4 regions of the Ensifer sp. M14 genome follow, and region 3 is predicted to be linked to each of the others. Evidence: riboswitches for the same ligand, from Rfam matches in the RefSeq annotation. Region 3 holds a riboswitch; each other region holds the start of a gene.
What was found. A riboswitch is a leader RNA that binds a small molecule or an ion and turns the genes downstream of it on or off. The one in region 3 is predicted to bind cobalamin.

Region 1: another riboswitch for cobalamin. It lies ahead of bluB (5,6-dimethylbenzimidazole synthase); the one in region 3 lies ahead of BLJAPNOD_RS35565 (ABC transporter substrate-binding protein).
Region 2: another riboswitch for cobalamin. It lies ahead of BLJAPNOD_RS12060 (DUF1636 domain-containing protein); the one in region 3 lies ahead of BLJAPNOD_RS35565 (ABC transporter substrate-binding protein).
Region 4: another riboswitch for cobalamin. It lies ahead of cobU (bifunctional adenosylcobinamide kinase/adenosylcobinamide-phosphate guanylyltransferase); the one in region 3 lies ahead of BLJAPNOD_RS35565 (ABC transporter substrate-binding protein).

What each region holds. Positions count from the first base shown of each region.
Region 1 covers NZ_QJNR01000004.1:2,756,568-2,761,326, reverse strand. Annotated here, with positions in the region: gene BLJAPNOD_RS13315 (acyl-homoserine-lactone synthase) at 1-433, shown strand, start outside; gene BLJAPNOD_RS13310 (DUF2865 domain-containing protein) at 624-1,688, shown strand; gene bluB (5,6-dimethylbenzimidazole synthase) at 1,597-2,388, opposite strand; cobalamin riboswitch at 2,433-2,642, opposite strand; gene BLJAPNOD_RS13300 (SDR family oxidoreductase) at 2,720-3,541, opposite strand; gene BLJAPNOD_RS13295 (phytanoyl-CoA dioxygenase family protein) at 3,631-4,759, opposite strand, start outside.
Region 2 covers NZ_QJNR01000004.1:2,503,272-2,508,030, reverse strand. Annotated here, with positions in the region: gene BLJAPNOD_RS12070 (ABC transporter substrate-binding protein) at 1-549, opposite strand, end outside; gene BLJAPNOD_RS12065 (ABC transporter ATP-binding protein) at 546-1,352, opposite strand; gene BLJAPNOD_RS12060 (DUF1636 domain-containing protein) at 1,349-1,762, opposite strand; cobalamin riboswitch at 1,870-2,086, opposite strand; gene BLJAPNOD_RS12055 (hypothetical protein) at 2,373-2,567, shown strand; gene aspT (aspartate-alanine antiporter) at 2,867-4,570, shown strand; gene BLJAPNOD_RS12045 (bifunctional aspartate transaminase/aspartate 4-decarboxylase) at 4,625-4,759, shown strand, end outside.
Region 3 covers NZ_QJNR01000004.1:891,140-895,898, reverse strand. Annotated here, with positions in the region: gene typA (translational GTPase TypA) at 1-322, opposite strand, end outside; gene BLJAPNOD_RS04340 (alkaline phosphatase) at 524-2,086, opposite strand; cobalamin riboswitch at 2,307-2,552, shown strand; gene BLJAPNOD_RS35565 (ABC transporter substrate-binding protein) at 2,783-3,772, shown strand; gene BLJAPNOD_RS04335 (iron chelate uptake ABC transporter family permease subunit) at 3,826-4,759, shown strand, end outside.
Region 4 covers NZ_QJNR01000004.1:2,578,905-2,583,663, forward strand. Annotated here, with positions in the region: gene BLJAPNOD_RS12420 (adenylate/guanylate cyclase domain-containing protein) at 1-626, opposite strand, end outside; cobalamin riboswitch at 838-1,290, shown strand; gene cobU (bifunctional adenosylcobinamide kinase/adenosylcobinamide-phosphate guanylyltransferase) at 1,428-1,952, shown strand; gene cobW (cobalamin biosynthesis protein CobW) at 1,956-3,020, shown strand; gene cobN (cobaltochelatase subunit CobN) at 3,083-4,759, shown strand, end outside.

The sequences.
Region 1 (4,759 bases), 1.9 Mb from region 3:
GCTGCCGACGCTTGGCCCCAACATGCTGGACGATACCTTCCCGATCCTGCTTGGCGACAACCCGGAGATCCGCAGCGCGTCGATCTGGGAGTCGAGCCGCTTCTGCATCGACCCTGAGATTTCGCAGGACCGCGCCTCAAACCAGGTCACGGTCGCTGCTGCCGAACTGATGTGCGGCGTCGGCGAACTCGGGCTTGCCTCCGGCATCAGCCACATCGTTACGGTCACAGACGTCTTCCTCGAGCGGATGTTCCGACGCATGGGTTGCCCCGGCGAGCGCATCGGCGAACCGCACCGGATCGGCTCGGTCTATGCCGTGGCCGTCGCCTGGGAAGTGACACCGTCGCTGCTGAGCGCCATGAAGGCAGTCGCCGCGATCGAAGGCACGGTTCTCGAACGACCGATGTCGCTGGAAACGGCGCGCGCCGCCTGACATCGGATCGGCACCGTCCATTCGACCGAGAGGACGCAGCTGTTAACGCAATGCGAGGCTTGTCGTTGCACACGCAGTGACAAGCCTTATGATAGGGCTGAAACAGGAAATGCCGACGGCGACCGATCCCGGACAACAAGGGTGGCGCCCGCCCGGTTGCAGGAATGGACGTTCGCCCTTGTTCCGGAACATGAAAACCCTTGCGGCGGCGACTTTGCCGCTGCTTCTGGTTCTTGCCGATCCGGCGCTGGCCTCCAGCGTGTGCGACCGCCTGAACACAAAGCTTGCCGAACTGCCCGCGTCGTTCGCCACCACTGCCGATACGCGCGATTACGCGAGCGCAATTTCGAGGCAGAACATCGAACTGCGGCGGGCGCGCAACGATCGCCGCCGTGCCGGCTGCGGCACCGGCAGCGTCGTCGTGTTCAACGGCGGCGACCCGGATATCTGCGCCGATATCAACAGCCTGATCGCCGAGATGGAAGACAATCTCGATATCCTCAAGTCGGAGCGCCAGCAGCTGATCTCCGGCAACGGCGACGACACGCGTCGGCGCATCCTGGCCGCTCTCGAAATCAACGGCTGCTACGGCGACCGCGAGGAGTTCGCCAGCGCCGACCCGGACGAACCCGAGACGCATCGCAACATCCTGCGAGATCTGCCGCCGGAGGAATCCTACGGTCCGTTGCTGCGCGATGATGGTATGAGCCCCTACCCGGCGGAAAGCGGCGTCTATTCCGGCACGCTTCGCACCATGTGCGTGCGCACCTGCGATGGTGCCTTCTTCCCGATCTCGTCCGAGGCCAGTCCTGCGGACTTTGCCCGCGATGAACAGGCCTGTCGTGCCCGCTGCCCGGGCGCCGAAACGGAACTCTTCTTCCACGAGCTTGCGACCGAGGAGAGCGACCAGATGGTCTCCGCCTCGACAGGACGCCCCTACACCGAACTGCCGAACGCTTTTGCCTACAGGACACGTGGCGTCGGCACGCCCGGTATTTGCGGTTGCCAGATCCCGAAGACGGCCGCGACCACACCCAATGCCGGCGACAACCAGTCGTCGATCATCGTCATCGAAGGCAAGAAGGAGGCGGCAGCCCCGGCCGCAAAGGCGGCCGCGGCCGCTGAAGAGCGCCCTTACGATCCCGCCAAGAGCAAGGTGCGCGTCATCGGCCCGACGTTCCTTCCCCAGGAGGAGACGTCGATCGATCTTCGTCATCCAAAGGGCCCAGGGTACCAGCCGGTTCAGAACAACTGATCACGGCGTCTGCCTTCCGGCCTGTTCCCCAGCCCTCCTCGAAGACAAGGTCCTCCAAAGGCAGCCGCTGGCGCCAGCCCTTCACCGCCAGCTCCGGCTCCTGATAGAGGCGGTCGACATAGCCCAGGCAAAGCCAGGCAACGATCACGACATGGTCGGGTATGCCGAGGATCGCCTTGATCTCGTGTTCATGAAAGATACTGACCCAGCCGACGCCAACGCCTTCGGCGCGCGCGGCAAGCCAGAGGTTCTGGACGGCGCAAACGGTGGAATAGACATCCATGTCGGGATTGTGGGTGCGCCCGAGAACGACTGAGCCGCCACGCGTGCGATCACAGGTGACGCAGATGCTCAAGGGTGCCTTGCGGATACCCTCCAGTTTCAGCGAACGGTATTTCGACCGCTGATCACCATCGAACATCAAGACGGCTTCGTCATTGGCCCGGGCAAAAGCCTGCCAAACCCTCTCGCGCGTTTCCGGTTGCCGGACCAGAACAAAATTCCATGGCTGCATGAACCCCACCGATGGCGCCCGGTGCGCGGCATTGAGCAGGCGCATCACCAGATCGTCCGGCAAGGGGTCGGGCAGGAACTGATCCCGCACGTCGCGACGGGTCTCGATGGCACGATAGACGGCTTCGCGCTCGTCAAATGAAAAGGCTTCTGCAGCCGCAAGGCCGCCCTTCGCGTCAGTCAGCATCGTTCGATCCCCAACAATGCACAACCTTCCGCCGTCCGCGCGGGGTTCGGTCTATCTTGCCAGGCCGGTCTTCTGACTTCGGATCAACCGGCCGCCTCACCTTCCCAGATCGAATGAAGATCCAGTGGCAAGATCTTGAGAGAATTCAAGATCCACAGACGAAACCGTCCCCGTCACAGCGTTGGGCACGTTCCGGAATGACACCGGATTCCCGATTCTCCCGCGTCGCGGGCACCTGACGGTCGCATAAGGACACAGCCCATGGGGAATGACAAGCAAGCGCGATGTCACTTGCTCGCCACTCCACAGCACCACACGACAGGCTCAGATTTCAGAGCGCCGCCACCGGATGCGGCGAGCCGTCATAGCCGCCCCAGACCGACTGGTCGAAGCAGATGACCGACCCCGTCATCAGGCCGGATTCGTTTGAGGAGAGATAAGCGCAGGCACGCGCGACTTCCTTAGGGTCGACAAGCCGGCCGAAGGGCTGGCTGGCGGCCGCCTTTTCCAGCCAGTCGGCTGCAGCACCATGAAACTCGCGCTGGATGCGGTCTTCGCCCTCGGAGGCCATCCAGCCGATATTGAGGCCGTTGACGCGAATGCGGTTGCGCAAAAGGGCATAGGCGGTATTCTTGGTCAGCGTCTCCAGCGCACCCTTGGACGAGCAGTAGGCCGCAATGAACGGCTGGCCCGCCATCGCCGACATCGAACCGATATTGACGATCGTGCCCTGTGTGCCCTCCCTTCGCATCACCTTGACCGCCTCCTGCATCAGGAAAAACGGTGCACGCACATTGATGGCGAACATCCTGTCGAAGAGTTCGGGGCTGGTGTCGAGAATGGTGCCGCGGTCGGTGATTGCGGCCGCATTGACCAGTGCATCGACGCGACCGAAGGTGGCATCGCAGGCGCTGACGACCTTGCGCGCATCCCCGACCTTTTCGAGATCCGCCTCGACATAAAGCACCTGCGCGCCGCTCGCCTTGCGGATCTCAGCGGCCTTCGCCTCGCCCTTGGCAACGTTGCGTCCGCAGATGACGATGCCTTCAGCTCCGCGCTCGGCAAACAGGCCGGCAATCGTCGCGCCGAGCCCCTGCGTGCCGCCGGTGACGACGGCGATCTTGCCGTCGAGACGGGCGTATTGTTCGGTCATGAAATTCCTCCCGGGAATGAAGTTGGCGTGAAGACAGGCAATGGTCCCCGCCGCAGGCGCCGGGGACCTGACATATCGATATCTGCCGTTCAGCTCAGCTTGCGCTGTGTCTGCGCGTCAAGCGCTTTGCTGAAATCCGCGGCGCTCCATCCGCCCGCAAGCGCCTCATGCATCAGCTGTGCCTGGGTCTTCGGCGCGAGGCCACCGATCGGGGGATCGCGATCGAGATTGGTCGGGAAAGAATACCCCTCGGCACAGGAGGCAATCGCATTGGCGGCTTCCCCAGCCGACAGCGTGCCGGATGCCGTAAGGGCAGTCAGTGCCGGATACAGTGCTGCGCTCATCTTTACGCGATCGACCGTCTCCATCGCCCGCCCGAAGGCCGAAGACACCTGCAACAGATTGGCGACGCGCTTGATATCGACCGAGCGGTTGCTGCCGGCGGCATGAAACAGCGCCGGATTGAAGAAAACGACATCGCCTTTTTCGAGCGGCAACTGCACATGACGCTCATCGAAATAGGCGCGGAATTCCGGGCGCTTCAGCGCGAGATAGCCGGGTACATAGGTCTGGCTATAGGGAAGGAAGAGTGTCGGGCCGCTTTCGAGCGGCATGTCGCAATGGGCAACTGCACCCTGCAACGTCAGCACCGGTGACAGTCGGTGCACGTGGGCCGGATACTGCTCGATGACATCAGATGTCTGAAAGCCAAGATGGTAGTCGCGGTGGGCAGCCTGCGACGCGCCGCCCGGATTGACCCGATTGACCTGCGCGGTCATCTGGTAATTCGGACCAAGCCAGGCTTCGCTGACGAGCGCGATGATGGCGTTCGCATAATAGGCCGCGAAATTCTCCGGGTTTTTCAGGCAGTGCTTTTCAAGCGAATTCCAGATGCGGTCGTTGGCGCCGGGCTTGGCGAAATGGTCGCCGCCACCGCTGTTGCTGCGGTGCTGGTCTTCGATGATGGCGTTGAAAATGCCGCTGGCGGCATCGATGACCGATGTATCGGCATAGGCGTGCTTGAACACGGCCACACCAGGCCCGGTCGCAAGCGCCTCGCAGATTTCGGCCAGGGCGGCGCGGCGCCCATCAGGGGTCGAGCAGGCGGAAACCAGGCTGGCGCTGTCATAGATCAGCACGTTCTTCTCACAGGCAAGCGCATGCGGATAGTCCGCAAGGTTCGTCTGGCGCTCCACTTCGGCCCTGAACACGTCGATG
Region 2 (4,759 bases), 1.6 Mb from region 3:
GTCGAGGTCGCGGCGATAGCCGTCGACGAGCGCCTTGGCCTGGTCCTCGACACCGAAGATCAGCCCGAGATTAAGCAGATCGACGAACATGTCGTCCATCGTAGGCTTATCCTTGGCCATGATGTGGATGCAGGATTCGGTCAGCTCGTAGACGTTGATCTTGAAGGGGGCGAGCGTTTCCGGCGTCACCTCGCCGCCCACCTTCATGCCGTAGTTCCAGCCGGCGAAATAGAAGTCGGCGTCGGCATTGAGCAGCACTTCCTTGGTCGGATACTTTTCCGAAAGCTCCGGCAGCGCCTGGACGCCTTCGCGCAGCTTTTCATCCAGCGTCTTCCAGCCGGAGACGCCGGTATAGCCGACCATGCGGTCCTGCAGCTTCAGGGCCAGCATCATTTCGGTGAGATTGACGTCGTTGGAGACGGCGCGCCTGGGTGCTGCATCGAAGGTCACGTCGCGGTTGCAGCTCTTGACGGTGACGGGATAGGCAAGCGCCGGCGTTGCCGCCAGAACCATGAGGGCAAAGGCGGAATGGGCAATGAAGGTCTTCATGAAATCAGGTCCTGTCGAGCGAGTGAAAAGGAAAAACGTGCGCCGCTGGAAACGGCATTGTTGTGGGCCGTGGCGGTAACGCCGAAGGCGGCGGAAAGCGCCTGCGGATTGAGCACCTCTTCGGGCGGACCGAAGGCCGTCATGCGGCCCTCCGTCAGGATCGCCACATCGGTGGCGAACTCGGCCGCCAGGTTGATGTCGTGCAGCGTGGCGACGATCGTCAGTTGCAGCGTCTGCAGCAAATCGAGGATTTCGAGCTGGTGACGGATATCGAGATGGTTGGTCGGCTCGTCCAGGATGATGATGCGCGGCTGCTGCGCGAGCGCCCGGGCAATCAGCACCCGCTGCTTCTCGCCGCCTGACAGCGTGGAGAACTGCCGCCCGGCAAGATGAGTGAGATCGAGATGCTCGAGCGCATGCGCCACGGTTTCGCGATCCCTCGCGGTCCAGCCACTCATGCCCTCGCGCCTTGGAATGCGGCCCATCATCACCACGTCGCGCACGCTGAAGGGAAAATCGCTGGGCATCTCCTGCAGCACGACGGCAATGATCCTGGCCGCCTCGCGCGCCGTCATCGCCCAGATATCGACCCCATCGACCTCGATCGTGCCCGCCGTCGGCTGGGCGGAGCGATAGAGGCAGCGCAGCAGCGATGTCTTGCCGGCACCGTTCGGGCCGAGAATGGCAAGCCTGCTACCGGGCGCAATGGCGAAGTCGACCTCGCGAACCAGCCGCAGATCCGGGCGCGGTCCCCAGTCCAGGGCGCGGACACGAAGGCCGGCCCCTGTCGCGGTGCAGCTCATTGGAAATGCCCGCCGATGTCTTCGGAGACGAGCAGCGCTGCCGGAATGCGCGCCAGCGTCTTGGCGCTCAGCCCGCGCGGCCGCTCGGCCGCCCGCGTCATGCCGTCGCCTCTTTCGGCATAGGTCGTCGCAAAGGAGACGAGATCGTCGATGTCTTCCTCAGGCGAAATATCGCCGAAGAGATAGGTCGCCTTTCCGGTTGCCTGGAAAGCGATGGTGCAAGGCCTGGTGCAGGCCGCCATGCAGACCGTGCCGGCGATGGAGAAATCCCGGTCGAGCGGCGCGCCGAGGGCCGCGATGCTGCGGTTCAGCCGCTGGATCAGATCCGCTCCCGGACGGCACGGGCCGCCGGTAAAACGGCAATCGGTGCAGACCGTTATCTTGTGCTGTCGGGAAACCGGATTGGCCATGTCTCTTCTCCGCCGGATTGGGCCGGAGAGAATGTGGCAAAGCGATGTGATGACGGATGACCGTCGCGCAAAAACCAGTTCTTTTCCATCGGAACACCCCGTCCGTTGTGGTTGATCGGTTCGATGGCAGGTCTCCTGGCTCGCGGGTCGTTGCGCATCCACGTCTTCCCGGCAGATCGCCAGTGACAGGGTGTGAATGCGCTTTCCGCTCACAGTTGCGGGGGCAGCCACGGTTTCGGCCCCATTTGGGTCGTCCGCTCCGTGTTCCCTTTTCAGCCGCTTGCGCATTATCGCGCTCGCAGCACCATCAAAGCCTTCGTCGCACACTTCGACGGAGGTGACAACCGGCGGAAGAGGTCGGCCATGGCCTATCAACATGCGGCATATTTTCATGAGGGTTAGTTATGTAATACCATTACGGATCGCAAGCGAAAATATCCGTGCACAGGCCGTTATGTATCATGGCCGGCAACGCCACGACTGACCGCGCACAACGCTCGAGCGCAATGATCAGGAAGATGGCTGGCAAAGACCCGTGTGCGCTATTACCTCCAACGTAGAGAAATGCGCTTTTGGCGGACACCCGACCCGAACGCCGACAGGGAAAACGATGCGCAGGCTGTTTGCGACCGTGGTGAAATGTGCCTGGGTTGTTTCGACCGTCCTTGGCGGAACCGCCTTCGGCGCATTCTACGGCTGGCAACGGCACGGATTGGTGGGCGCGATTGCACTTGGCTTCGTCGGCTTCGTTGCCGGCGCATTCCGTGCCAACTCACCGCGGTTGCTTTTGGAACTGCTGACCTGAACGATCGCTGACAGCGTCGGCCACCCAGCCCCTCCCATGCCTCGTCCCACGAGCCGGCGGGCCCTGCCGCCCGCCGGTAACCTCATCCGTTACTGTTACGTACTTGAAGGCAGCCACAATCAGTGATGTGCTTTCTGACGAAGCAATCGCGCCGTTCAGCCGATGCGCACCGACTTACATCGATCTCGCCCACATTTCGGGTGCCTGCGACAGAAATTTCCATGCGGCGGAGTATCCGGCCTGCCCGCGCAAGTCCCGAACGTCAGTCATGGCAAATCAGCTTTCTGAAGGGGATCATAGTGAATCCAATAGATTTTTTCGTTGAGACGCTGCGAACCTATCCTCCTGTCGCCGTCTTTCTGGCCCTCGGCATCGGTTTCCTGATCGGCCCGATCAAGATCGCCGGCTTCAACCTTGGAAACGTCACCGCCACGCTTCTCGCGGGCGTCGTCATCGGCCAGTTGGGCATCCAGGTTTCAGGCGATCTGAAGTCGACTTTGTTTCTGATCTTCCTGTTTGCCGTCGGTTACGGCGTCGGTCCCCAGTTCGTGCGCGGCCTCAGCACGGATGGGCCCAAGCAGATCCTCTTTGCCCTGTCGGTCCTGGTGCTGTGCCTGATCGTCCCGTATCTGTGCGCGCTCGTCGCCGGGCTGCCGCTTGGTTATGGCGCCGGCATGTATGCCGGGTCACAGACGATCTCGGCGGCCATCGGCGTTGCCAGCGACCAGATCAACGCGATGGGCATGACCCCGGAGCAGGCCAAGACCTACACCGACCAGATTCCGATCGCCTATGCCGTGACCTATATCTGGGGCACCATCGGCTCGGCGATCATCCTGGCGCAGCTCGGGCCCAGGCTTCTCGGCATCGATCTGCCGGCCGCCTGCAGGGAATATGAGGCAAAGCTCGGCGGCGGCACGGTCAGTACCGAACCCGGGATCACCCGCGCCTACCACGATTTCGGCCTCAGGGCCTATCGTATCGACGAGGCGAGCGGGCTCACCGGCACGCCGGTCAGGAATCTGCTGCCCGGCATCCGAGTCTTCGTCGAACGGTTGCGTCGCGGCACCCAGATCATCGAGGCGGATGGCAACACAGTGCTGCAGCCAGGCGACATCGTCGCCTTCTCAGGCAGACGCGCCTTGCTCGTCGAGCACCTGGATTCCAAGCTCGTCGAGGTCGAAGACAAGGAATTGCTGAACGCCGAAGCCGAGATCCTTGACGTCTACGTGACCAACAAGGCGCTCGCCGGCAGGACACTTGCCGATGTCAGCAACGAAGATTGGGCGCGTGGCGTCTATGCCCGCAAGATCGTGCGCTCGCTGGTCGAGATCCCGGTCCTGCCCGGCACGACGGTCGAGCGCGGCGATATCGTCACGATCGGCGGCGCCAAGCGACACGTCGAAGCGGCGATCAAGGCACTCGGCTTTGCCGATCGCCCTGTTGAAACCACCGACATTGCCTTTCTCGGCTGGGGGCTCTTCGCCGGCGCGATGGTCGGTGCCTTGACGTTGACCATCGGCGGCATACCGATCGGCCTGTCCACCTCCGGCGGCGCGCTTCTCGCCGGTCTCGTCCTCGGCTGGCTTCGCTCCACCTACCCCGCCTTCGGCACGATCCCGGCGCCGGCACTCTGGCTGATGAATACGCTGGGCCTGAACATCTTCATCGCCGTCGTCGGCATCGGCGCCGGCCCCGGCTTTGTCGCCGGCCTGCAGGAGGTCGGCATCTCGCTGTTGATTTGGGGGATCGTCGCGACCTCCGTGCCGATGATCGCCTCGGTCCTGATCGGCCACTATGTCTTCCGTTTTCACCCCGCGATTCTTTTTGGCGCCTGCGCCGGCGTGCGCACGACGACCGCGGCGCTGGGCATGATCCAGGAAGCGGCCAAGAGCAAGGTGCCGGCGCTTGGCTACGGCATGCCCTATGCCATCGGAAATACGCTTTTGACGATCTTCGGCCTCGTCATCGTCATCATGCTGGCACCCTCAGGCGGGCCGTAAGCCAAGGAAATCGTTCCTAGAAACAGAGACCTTCGTTCATTGGGAGTGTGATTCATGTTGGACAGAAATTTCTACGACAGCCTCTCCGATCTCAGCCCGTTCGAAATCAAGGACGAATTGATCAAGCTCGCCAAGGTGAATGCCGAAAAATCCGCCAAGGCATTCCTCAATGCGGGCCGAGGCAATCCG
Region 3 (4,759 bases):
TCGTCTGCGGCATCGGGCCTTCAGAGGCGTCGACGAGGACGATGGCGCCGTCCACCATCGACAGGATGCGCTCGACTTCGCCGCCGAAGTCGGCGTGGCCGGGGGTATCAACGATGTTGATGCGCACGCCCTTCCACTCGACCGACGTTGCCTTGGCGAGAATGGTGATGCCGCGCTCTTTTTCGATGTCGTTGGAGTCCATGACGCGTTCGGCAACGCGCTGGTTTTCGCGGAACGAGCCCGACTGCTTCAGAAGCTCGTCGACAAGGGTCGTTTTCCCATGGTCGACGTGCGCGATAATCGCGATGTTACGAATGCTCATTTTTCGTCTCGGAAGGTTTAGGGCACGCCCCAATGGGCCACGCCGCTTTTTCAATGGTCGGGCTCATACAGGTTTTTTTGCGATTGCGAAAGGGGGGCGCGCAAGAGAGACCGGCTCCGAAGTCCCGACGGGCCATGGGTTTGCAACCGGAAAGGGTCGCGCCAGCCGGGTTTGGAAAGGTATCAGCGAAAGCCAAAACGCTCATGCGACCGCGGCCGGATCGAGCGTCACGCGCCACAGTTCCTGGTCTTGGCGATCCATCAGGCGCACGGTCATCTGCCTGGTCTGGCCGTTGATATCGACGATCCCGAAGAACTGCAGCCCGGCGGATGGCGGCAGGTTGCTGTCGACGCCTCCGCCGGATGCCTTGATGAAGCGCACGTCCGGGCCGAACGTCATGTCCAGCTCCTTCGGACCATAGGTGCCGGAATGCAAAGGGCCGGAGACGAACTCCCAGAACGGCAGGAAATCCTTGAAGGCTGCGCGCGACGGGTCGTAGTGATGCGCAGCGGTGTAATGCACGTCCGCCGTCAGCCAGACGAGGTTGTCGATGGCATTGTCCCTGATGAAACGCAGCAGGTCTGCGAATTCGGTTTCGCGTCCGGTCGGCGGACCATTATCGCCGTTGGCGATGGCGTCGGAACCGCGCCTGTTGGCGTAGTCGTCCCAGACGACGAGGCCGATCGGCATGTCGCAGGCAATCACCTTCCAGACGGCCCGCGAGGCGGCCAGCTCCCGCTTCAGCCAGTCCGCCTGCCGCCAGCCGAAGAGGCCCTCATCGCCCTCCCCCTGATTGGGGCCGCGATAGGACCGGAGATCGACGAAGAAGACATCGAGCAGCGGCCCATAGGCGATCTTGCGGAAGATGCGGCCGGGCTGCGTCGGGACGTTGCGGATCGGTGTCATCTCGTGAAACGCCCGCGCGGCGCGGGCGGCATAGACCGAAACGTCCTTTTCCGGATAGCGCGGATCGTCGCGAAGATCCGTCGAGGCCGACCAGTTGTTCAGAACCTCATGATCGTCCCATTGATAGAAAGTCGGGCAGACGGCGTTGAGGTCGCGGACATGCTCATCGAGCAAATTGTACTTCCATTGGCCGCGATACTCCTCGAGCGTGCGCGCCACGTCGCGCTTCTCATGCGTCACCACCCGGTTCTTCCAGACGCCGCCGTCTCGCAGTGAGATTTCGTCGGGAATGGGGTTGTCGGCGTAGATCGTGTCGCCGGAATGGATGAAGAAGTCCGGCTCGTGCAGGCGCATGGTCGAATAGGTCTTCATGCCGACATCGTCGATGCCCCAGCCCTGGCCGGCGGTATCGCCGGACCAGACGAAGCGGATCGAGCGCTTGCGCAACGGCGCGGTGCGAAACCGGCCGATGACCGGCTCCGACACCCGGTTGACGTCATAAAGATCGGTCGCGGTGAAGCGATAGAAGATGTCCTGGTCGGGCAGGAGATTGTCGAGTGCGCATTTCACCGCGCAATCCGTCTGTGGTGTCGCCGTGAGGTCCGCGAGGCGAACCGGATCGGAAAAGCTCTCGGTCGTCGAATATTCAAGCGTCACCCGCGACGGCCTGTCGACCCGCGTCCACACCATGCCGGAGCGTGTGTCGACATCCCCCGACTGCACACCATGGATGAATTCCGGCCGGCCATAGCCACGGGCATAAAACGGCGTTGCAAGACCGGAGGACGCCACGAGGCCGGCGGCACCGGCAGACAGAAGGAATGAGCGGCGGGTGAGCGTGGTGAGGATTTCGGCCAAACAAGCCTCCGGTTCGAGCCTCGCGAACGCTGTGTTTCGCGTGCCGGACCTTTGGCCAGACTGATGTCAGCGGCTTAACAGCGGCATGAAACTATTTGAACGGTTTCGCGACATTTCGGTGAACACGGCACCGTGCCACGCTTTACGGTAACCCGCCCCGACACGAGCGTAGCCGTGCCTTTTCCGTCGCCTGTCGGGTTGACGCAACGCCGACCGGGCCACTAAGGGTAGCGTCGACGGTTCCCCGAAGGATGACTCCGACGGGGATTAATAGGGAACACGGTGAGGACGACCCAAAAGGGACCGAGACCGTGGCTGCCCCCGCAACTGTAAGCGGAATGCCGGACACCCCAGTGGCGCGACAGCGCGCCATGCCACTGCGATCGCGTCACACGCGTTGCGGGAAGGCAGGTGGAAAGCGCTCCATCCGCGAGCCAGGAGACCTGCCGTCAAGCAGAAGATCCAACGTCACGGGCGGGGTTGCCCGGAACAGGAGTTGTCCATGATCCGCATATCCGGCGGCTTTGCGCGCCCTATCCCCGTCCTTCTCGACGTTCGCGATCGATTGTCTCCCGAAAATCGCCCGGCCGACTGTCGCCGCTTCGGCTGACCCTTTGCAGCTCACGAGAAGAGAGAATTCCCTTGAAAGCCATTTTGAATGCCGTCGGGCGCCATTGCCCATCCCTAGCCGTTTCCGTGGCCCTGCTTCTGACCGTCGCTCCCTCGACCGCTCTTTCGGCCGCGACGAGCTACCCCCTGACCTTAAAGAATTGCGGCCAGGAGGTTACCTTTAAGGCGGCGCCGACGCGCACCGCCTCGATCGGTCAGAGCACCACGGAAATTCTTTATCTTCTTGGCCTGGCAGACAAGGTCGTCGGCACCGCCGTGTGGATCGGCCCTGTTATCGACGGCTACGAGGACGTCAACAGCAAGGTGCCGCGGCTTGCCGACAACGACCCGAGTTTCGAAAGCGTCGTCGCCACCAAGCCGGATCTGGTGACCGCACAGTTCCAGTGGCATGTCGGGCCGGAAGGCATCGTCGCCACGCCGAAGCAGTTCGCCGAACTGTCGATCCCCGTCTATGTCTCTCCTGCCGATTGCGCCGCCAAGGACAATTCGGCCGGCGGCGACGGCGTGCGCCACAATGCCTTTTCGATGGACCTGATCTACCAGGAGATCGCTGAGCTCGCCGAGATCTTCGACGTGCAGGATCGAGGCGAAGCGCTGATCGCCAAGCTGAAGGCGCGCGAGGACGCCGCCCGCGGCAAGATCGCCAGTGCCGACGGCAAGCTGTCGGCGATCTTCTGGTTCTCCAGCGCCGAGATGGACATCGACCCCTATGTCGCCGGCACCAATGGCGCGCCCGGCTACATCCTGTCGGCGCTCGGCATCAAGAATGTCGTCTCGACCGAAGAGGAATGGCCGACCATCGGCTGGGAGACCATCGCCAAGGCCGACCCGAAGATCGTGGTCATCGGCAAGATGGATCGACGCCGCTTCCCGGCCGACGATTGGGAGCTGAAGATGAAGTTCCTGAAGTCCGACCCGGTCACCAGCCTGATGCCGGCGGTCAAGGCCGACCATATCGTCGTCATGGACGCACAGGCGATGAACCCGACGATCCGCACGATCGAGGGCATCGAGGTGCTTGCCGACGCGGTCGAAAAAGCCGGCCTGGCGAAGTGAGGTTTAGGCCTCTTTCGATCAATCGAACGGGCGCCGTCCTGACGGCGCTCGCAATGCTTTTCCTGGCGCTGGCGCTCGGAGCCGCCATCGGCGAAACCGCCATTCCGCTCGACGTCGTCGGCAAGACCGTCGCCAACCGTTTGTGGGGTGCCGGTTACCCGCTCGATGCGATCGACGAGGGCATCATCTGGAACTACCGCCTCAGCCGCGCGGTGGTGGCCGCCTGCTGCGGGGCGGCACTTTCGCTCTGCGGCGTGGTGCTGCAGGCATTGCTCCGCAATTCCCTGGCCGACCCCTATATCCTCGGCATTTCCGCCGGCGCATCGACCGGTGCCGTCGCCGTCGCCATTCTCGGCATCGGCGCGGGCATGCTGACGCTGTCGCTCGGCGCCTTCTTCGGCGCGGTCTTCGCCTTCGCGCTGGTCTCGCTGCTGGCGCTCCGAGCCGGTCGCGGCACCGGCGCCATCATTCTCGCAGGCGTCGCCGGCTCGCAGCTCTTCAACGCGCTCACCTCCTTCATCGTCACCAAATCGGCCAATGCCGAGCAGGCCCGCGGCATCATGTTCTGGCTGCTCGGCAATCTCTCGGGCGTGCGCTGGCCGGATGTGGCGCTGGCGCTGCCGGTGGCGCTCGGCGGCCTTCTCGTCTGCCTCTGGCACGCCCGCGCGCTCGACGCCTTCACCTTCGGTGCGGAATCGGCGGCCTCGCTCGGCATCCCGGTGAAGCGCATCTATGTCACCCTGATTTCGGCAACCGCGCTGATGACGGCGGTGATGGTCAGCATCGTCGGCTCCATCGGCTTCGTCGGCCTGGTCATCCCGCACGCGGCGCGCTTCCTGGTCGGCGTGCGCCACGGCCTTCTACTGCCGGCAGCCGCGCTTACCGGGGCGATCTTCATGATCGCGGCCGATATATTGTCGCGGGTCATCATTCCCGGTCAGGTGCTGCCGATCGGCGTGATCACCGCCCTCGTCGGCGCCCCGGCCT
Region 4 (4,759 bases), 1.7 Mb from region 3:
TCCCACGGCTGCCACCAGACGACACCACTGGCTGCGCCGAGCACGACAGCAGATGCAACAAGTGCCGCCCAGCGCCTCGTGCTGTGCGCTGCGACCTTTGCGCCGCCGGCGCGAGTTTCGTTCAGCTCCAGACTGTAAGCCCGCACCGGCCTTTCGATATGCTTCAGGCGTTGTTCGCCGAGAAAGACGAAACGGACATCGAGGTGCTTTTCGACCTGGTCGTAGGCGGTGCCGGAGATGACGATCCCACCCGGTTCGGCGATGCTCTGCAGGCGCTCGGCAATGATGACGCCATCGCCCTGAATGTCGTCGCCGTCAACGATGACATCGCCAAGATTGATGCCGATGCGGAATTCCAGTCGACCCTCATCGGATCCTCGGCTTTCGGATTTCGCGCGCTGGACCTCCACCGCACAACGGACCGCCTCGACGACACTCACGAACTCGACCAGCAACCCATCGCCCATGGTCTTGATCAACCGCCCACGGTGCGCAGCGATCCTTTGTTCGAACAGGTTGTGCAGATCGGCCTGAAAGCGGGCACACGTACCCTCCTCGTCGGCCTGGGTGAGCAGTCCATAGCCGGAAACGTCGGCAATCATCACGGCGGCGAGCCTGCGTTCCATTTGCCTTCCGGATAACCGAACCCTCTTTTTGGGCTAGTTTATCGCATTATCTGCAATCGCTAAAATGAAGTTCGCCGCCGTGGTGCATCGCTTGTGCTCTGTGACGAGAACTGGCGGCCTGCGGTACTCCGCGCCCGGCAAATCGTCGCGCGGCGCAATTCGGCCGGGGAGGTGTCGCACGCGTCGATTGACTTTGCACTGCCCGCTTCCTAATCATCGGACGTTGGATGGTTTCCCCGGATCGTGGCGATGCGGGGGAATAATTGGGAATGTGACGGGTGGACCCAAATCGGGCATCCTTATCGCAGCCGACCCCGCGACTGTAGAACGGTCAGGGTTCGCCATCGGGCTGAAGGACGGCCGGCTTTGGATCGCATGGTGCGATCGCAGGCGGTTTGGAACTCAGCCGGAAAAGCCACTGGCGTGGCTTCGTGATCAGCCGGGTTGGACGCCTCTTCTTCTACGAATCGTCCGCCTTTCACGAAACCGCCCACAGCGCCGCGCGTCGGAGACGCGCAAAGGTTCGCTGTGGCACCGGAAAGCGCCGGGAAGGTGAGGCGGGCCGTTCGGGCCCTGGCATCGCGTTTCGCGTTATCGCGCGAGGCAATGCCGTGGGTCCGTGACGCCGTGAGCCAGGAGACCTGCCGTCCGACAGGGGCATTCCGCCCGACGGGAAGCCCGCTTCCCACGCCATCACGGAGGTTGTCTTGGCTCATCGATCGTTTTCCGAACGCGCCTCTGGCGCGGTGAAATCCTGTTGCCGCTCGAACTTGCGACCAGGCGCGTGAGGCGGCAACGCACATGACCATTCCCCATGCCGGCCCTGTTCTGGTCCTCGGCGGCGCCCGTTCCGGCAAGTCCAGCTTTTCCGAAAGGCTCGTCGAAGCCTCGGGGCTCGGCATGCACTATGTCGCCACCGGGCGCGCCTGGGACGACGAGATGCGCGAGCGCATCGACCATCACCGGCAGAGGCGTGGCGAAGGCTGGACGACGCATGAAGAGCCGCTCGATCTCGTTTCGCTGCTGACACGCATCGACGACGAACAGCGCGTGGTCCTCGTCGACTGCCTGACCCTGTGGGTCACCAACCTGATGATGGAAGGACGCGACATGGCGGCGGAGTTTTCTGCCCTTGCCGCGTTTCTGCCTGAGGCCCAGGCGCGCCTCATCCTTGTTTCCAACGAAGTCGGCCTCGGCATCGTGCCCGAGAACCGCATGGCTCGCGATTTCCGCGATCATGCCGGCCGGCTTCACCAGATCGTTGCGGAGAAATCCGCGGAAGTTTACTTTGTCGCGGCCGGATTGCCGCTGAAAATGAAGGGTTGATCCATGACCACTGCCAGAGCCAACCAGGGCAAGATCCCGGCGACCGTCATCACCGGCTTCCTCGGTGCCGGCAAGACGACGATGATCCGCAACCTGTTGCAGAACGCCGACGGCAAGCGCATTGCGCTTATTATCAACGAGTTCGGCGATCTCGGCGTCGACGGCGACGTCCTGAAGGGCTGCGGTGCGGAAGCCTGCTCGGAAGACGACATCATCGAGCTCACCAACGGCTGCATCTGCTGCACGGTTGCCGATGATTTCATCCCGACGATGACCAAGCTGCTCGAGCGCGAAAACCGTCCCGATCACATCATCATAGAAACCTCGGGTCTCGCCTTGCCGCAGCCGCTGATCGCCGCCTTCAACTGGCCGGATATCCGCAGCGAAGTGACCGTCGACGGCGTCGTCACCGTGGTTGACAGCGCCGCCGTTGCCGCCGGTCGTTTTGCCGACGACCACGACAAGGTCGATGCACTGCGGGTCGAGGACGACAATCTCGACCACGAAAGCCCGATCGAGGAACTGTTCGAGGACCAGTTGACCGCTGCCGACCTGATCGTTCTCAACAAGACCGACCTGATCGACGCGTCGGGCCTGAAGGCCGTGCGCGAAGAGGTCGCTTCGCGCACCAGCCGCAAGCCGACGATGATCGAAGCCAAGAACGGCGAAGTGGCTGCCGCCATCCTGCTCGGTCTCGGCGTCGGCACGGAAAGCGATATCGCCAACCGCAAGTCGCACCACGAGATGGAGCATGAGGCCGGCGAGGAGCACTCTCACGACGAGTTCGATAGCTTCGTCGTCGAGCTCGGCGCGATTGCCGATCCGGCCGCCTTCGTCGATCGCCTCAAGGGCGTGATCGCAGAGCATGACGTGCTGCGCCTCAAGGGCTTTGCCGACGTGCCCGGCAAGCCGATGCGTCTGTTGATCCAGGCTGTCGGCGCCCGCATCGACCAGTACTACGACCGTGCCTGGGCGGCCGGCGAAAAGCGCGGCACGCGCCTCGTCGTCATCGGCCTGCACGACATGGACGAAGCTGCGGTGCGCGCTGCCATCACCGCGCTCGTCTAACTCCTTGAAGCAACGCACTTCCGGGAAAGCGTTTTCCTGGAAGTGCTTGAACGGACAGAACAATGCATCTGCTTCTCGCCCAGAAAGGAACGATCGCCGACGGCAACGAAGCGATCGATCTGGGGCAAACGCCGGCCGACGTGCTTTTCCTGTCTGCCGCCGACACCGAGCTTTCCTCGATCGCTGCGGCCCATGGCCGCCGCAACGAGGGATCAAGCCTGCGTATCGCCAGCCTGATGAACCTGATGCATCCAATGTCGGTCGACACTTACGTCGAGCGCACCGCACGGCATGCCAAGCTCATCGTGGTCCGGCCGCTCGGTGGCGCCAGCTATTTCCGCTATGTGCTGGAAGCCTTGCATGCCGCCGCCGTCACCCATCGCTTCCAGATCGCGGTGCTGCCCGGCGACGACAAGCCGGATCCGGGCCTCGAGCCATTTTCGACGGTCGCAGCCGACGACCGGCAGCGCCTTTGGGCCTATTTCACCGAGGGCGGCGCCGACAATGCCGGATTGTTCCTCGATTATGCCGAGGCGCTGATCTCGGGCGCGGAAAAGCCGCAGCCGGCAAAACCACTTCTGAAGGCCGGCATCTGGTGGCCAGGCGCGGGCGTCATCGGCGTCAGCGAATGGTCGACACGTGTCCAAGATCGGATGGACGCGGGGGAGGGATTCGAACCCCCGACAGTCGCGATCTGCTTCTATCGCGCCCTGGTCCAGAGCGGCGAGACCCGGCCGGTCGAAGCACTGATCGAGGCGCTTGCCACTGAGGGCATGCGCGTGCTGCCGTTGTTCGTCTCCAGTCTGAAGGATGCGGTTTCGGTCGGCACGCTGCAATCGATATTTGCCGAGGCTGCCCCCGACGTGGTGATGAACGCCACCGGCTTTGCCGTCTCGTCTCCCGGCGCCGACCGGCAGCCGACCGTGTTGGAATCGACGGGCGCGCCGGTGCTGCAGGTGATCTTTTCCGGATCGTCCCGAGCGCAATGGCAGGCCTCGCCGCAGGGGCTGATGGCGCGCGATCTCGCCATGAATGTCGCTCTGCCCGAAGTCGATGGCCGTATCCTGGCACGTGCTGTCTCCTTCAAGGCGGCGTCGATCTACGACCCCAAAGTGGAAGCCAATAACGTGGGGCATGAGCCGCTTGCCGACCGCGTACGGTTTGCCGCACGGCTCGCCGTCAACTGGGCGAAGCTGCGCCGCGCCAGGCCGGCCGAACGCCGCATCGCCATCATCATGGCCAACTACCCCAACCGCGACGGCAGGCTCGGCAACGGCGTCGGGCTCGATACGCCGGCGGGCACTGTGGAGGTGCTGCGCGCCATGGCGGGGGAAGGCTATCCTGTTGCCGGTGTGCCCGCAGATGGTGACGCACTGATCCGCTATCTCATGGCCGGGCCGACCAATGCGGCGAGCCGCGACCGTGACATCCGCGAACTCATTTCGCTAAGTGATTACAAGGCATTCTTCGATTCGTTTCCGAAACAGATTCAGGATGAAGTGACCGGCCGCTGGGGCGCACCGGAAACCGATCCGTTCTTCCTCGACGGCGCCTTCGCGCTGCCGCTTGCCCGCTTCGGCGAGGTCGTCGTCGGCATCCAGCCGGCACGTGGTTACAACATCGATCCGAAGGAAAGCTACCATTCGCCGGACCTCGTGCCGCCGCATGGCTATCTCGCCTTCTACGCCTTCCTGCGCAACCAGTTCGGGGCGCAGGCGATCGTCCATATGGGTAAGCAC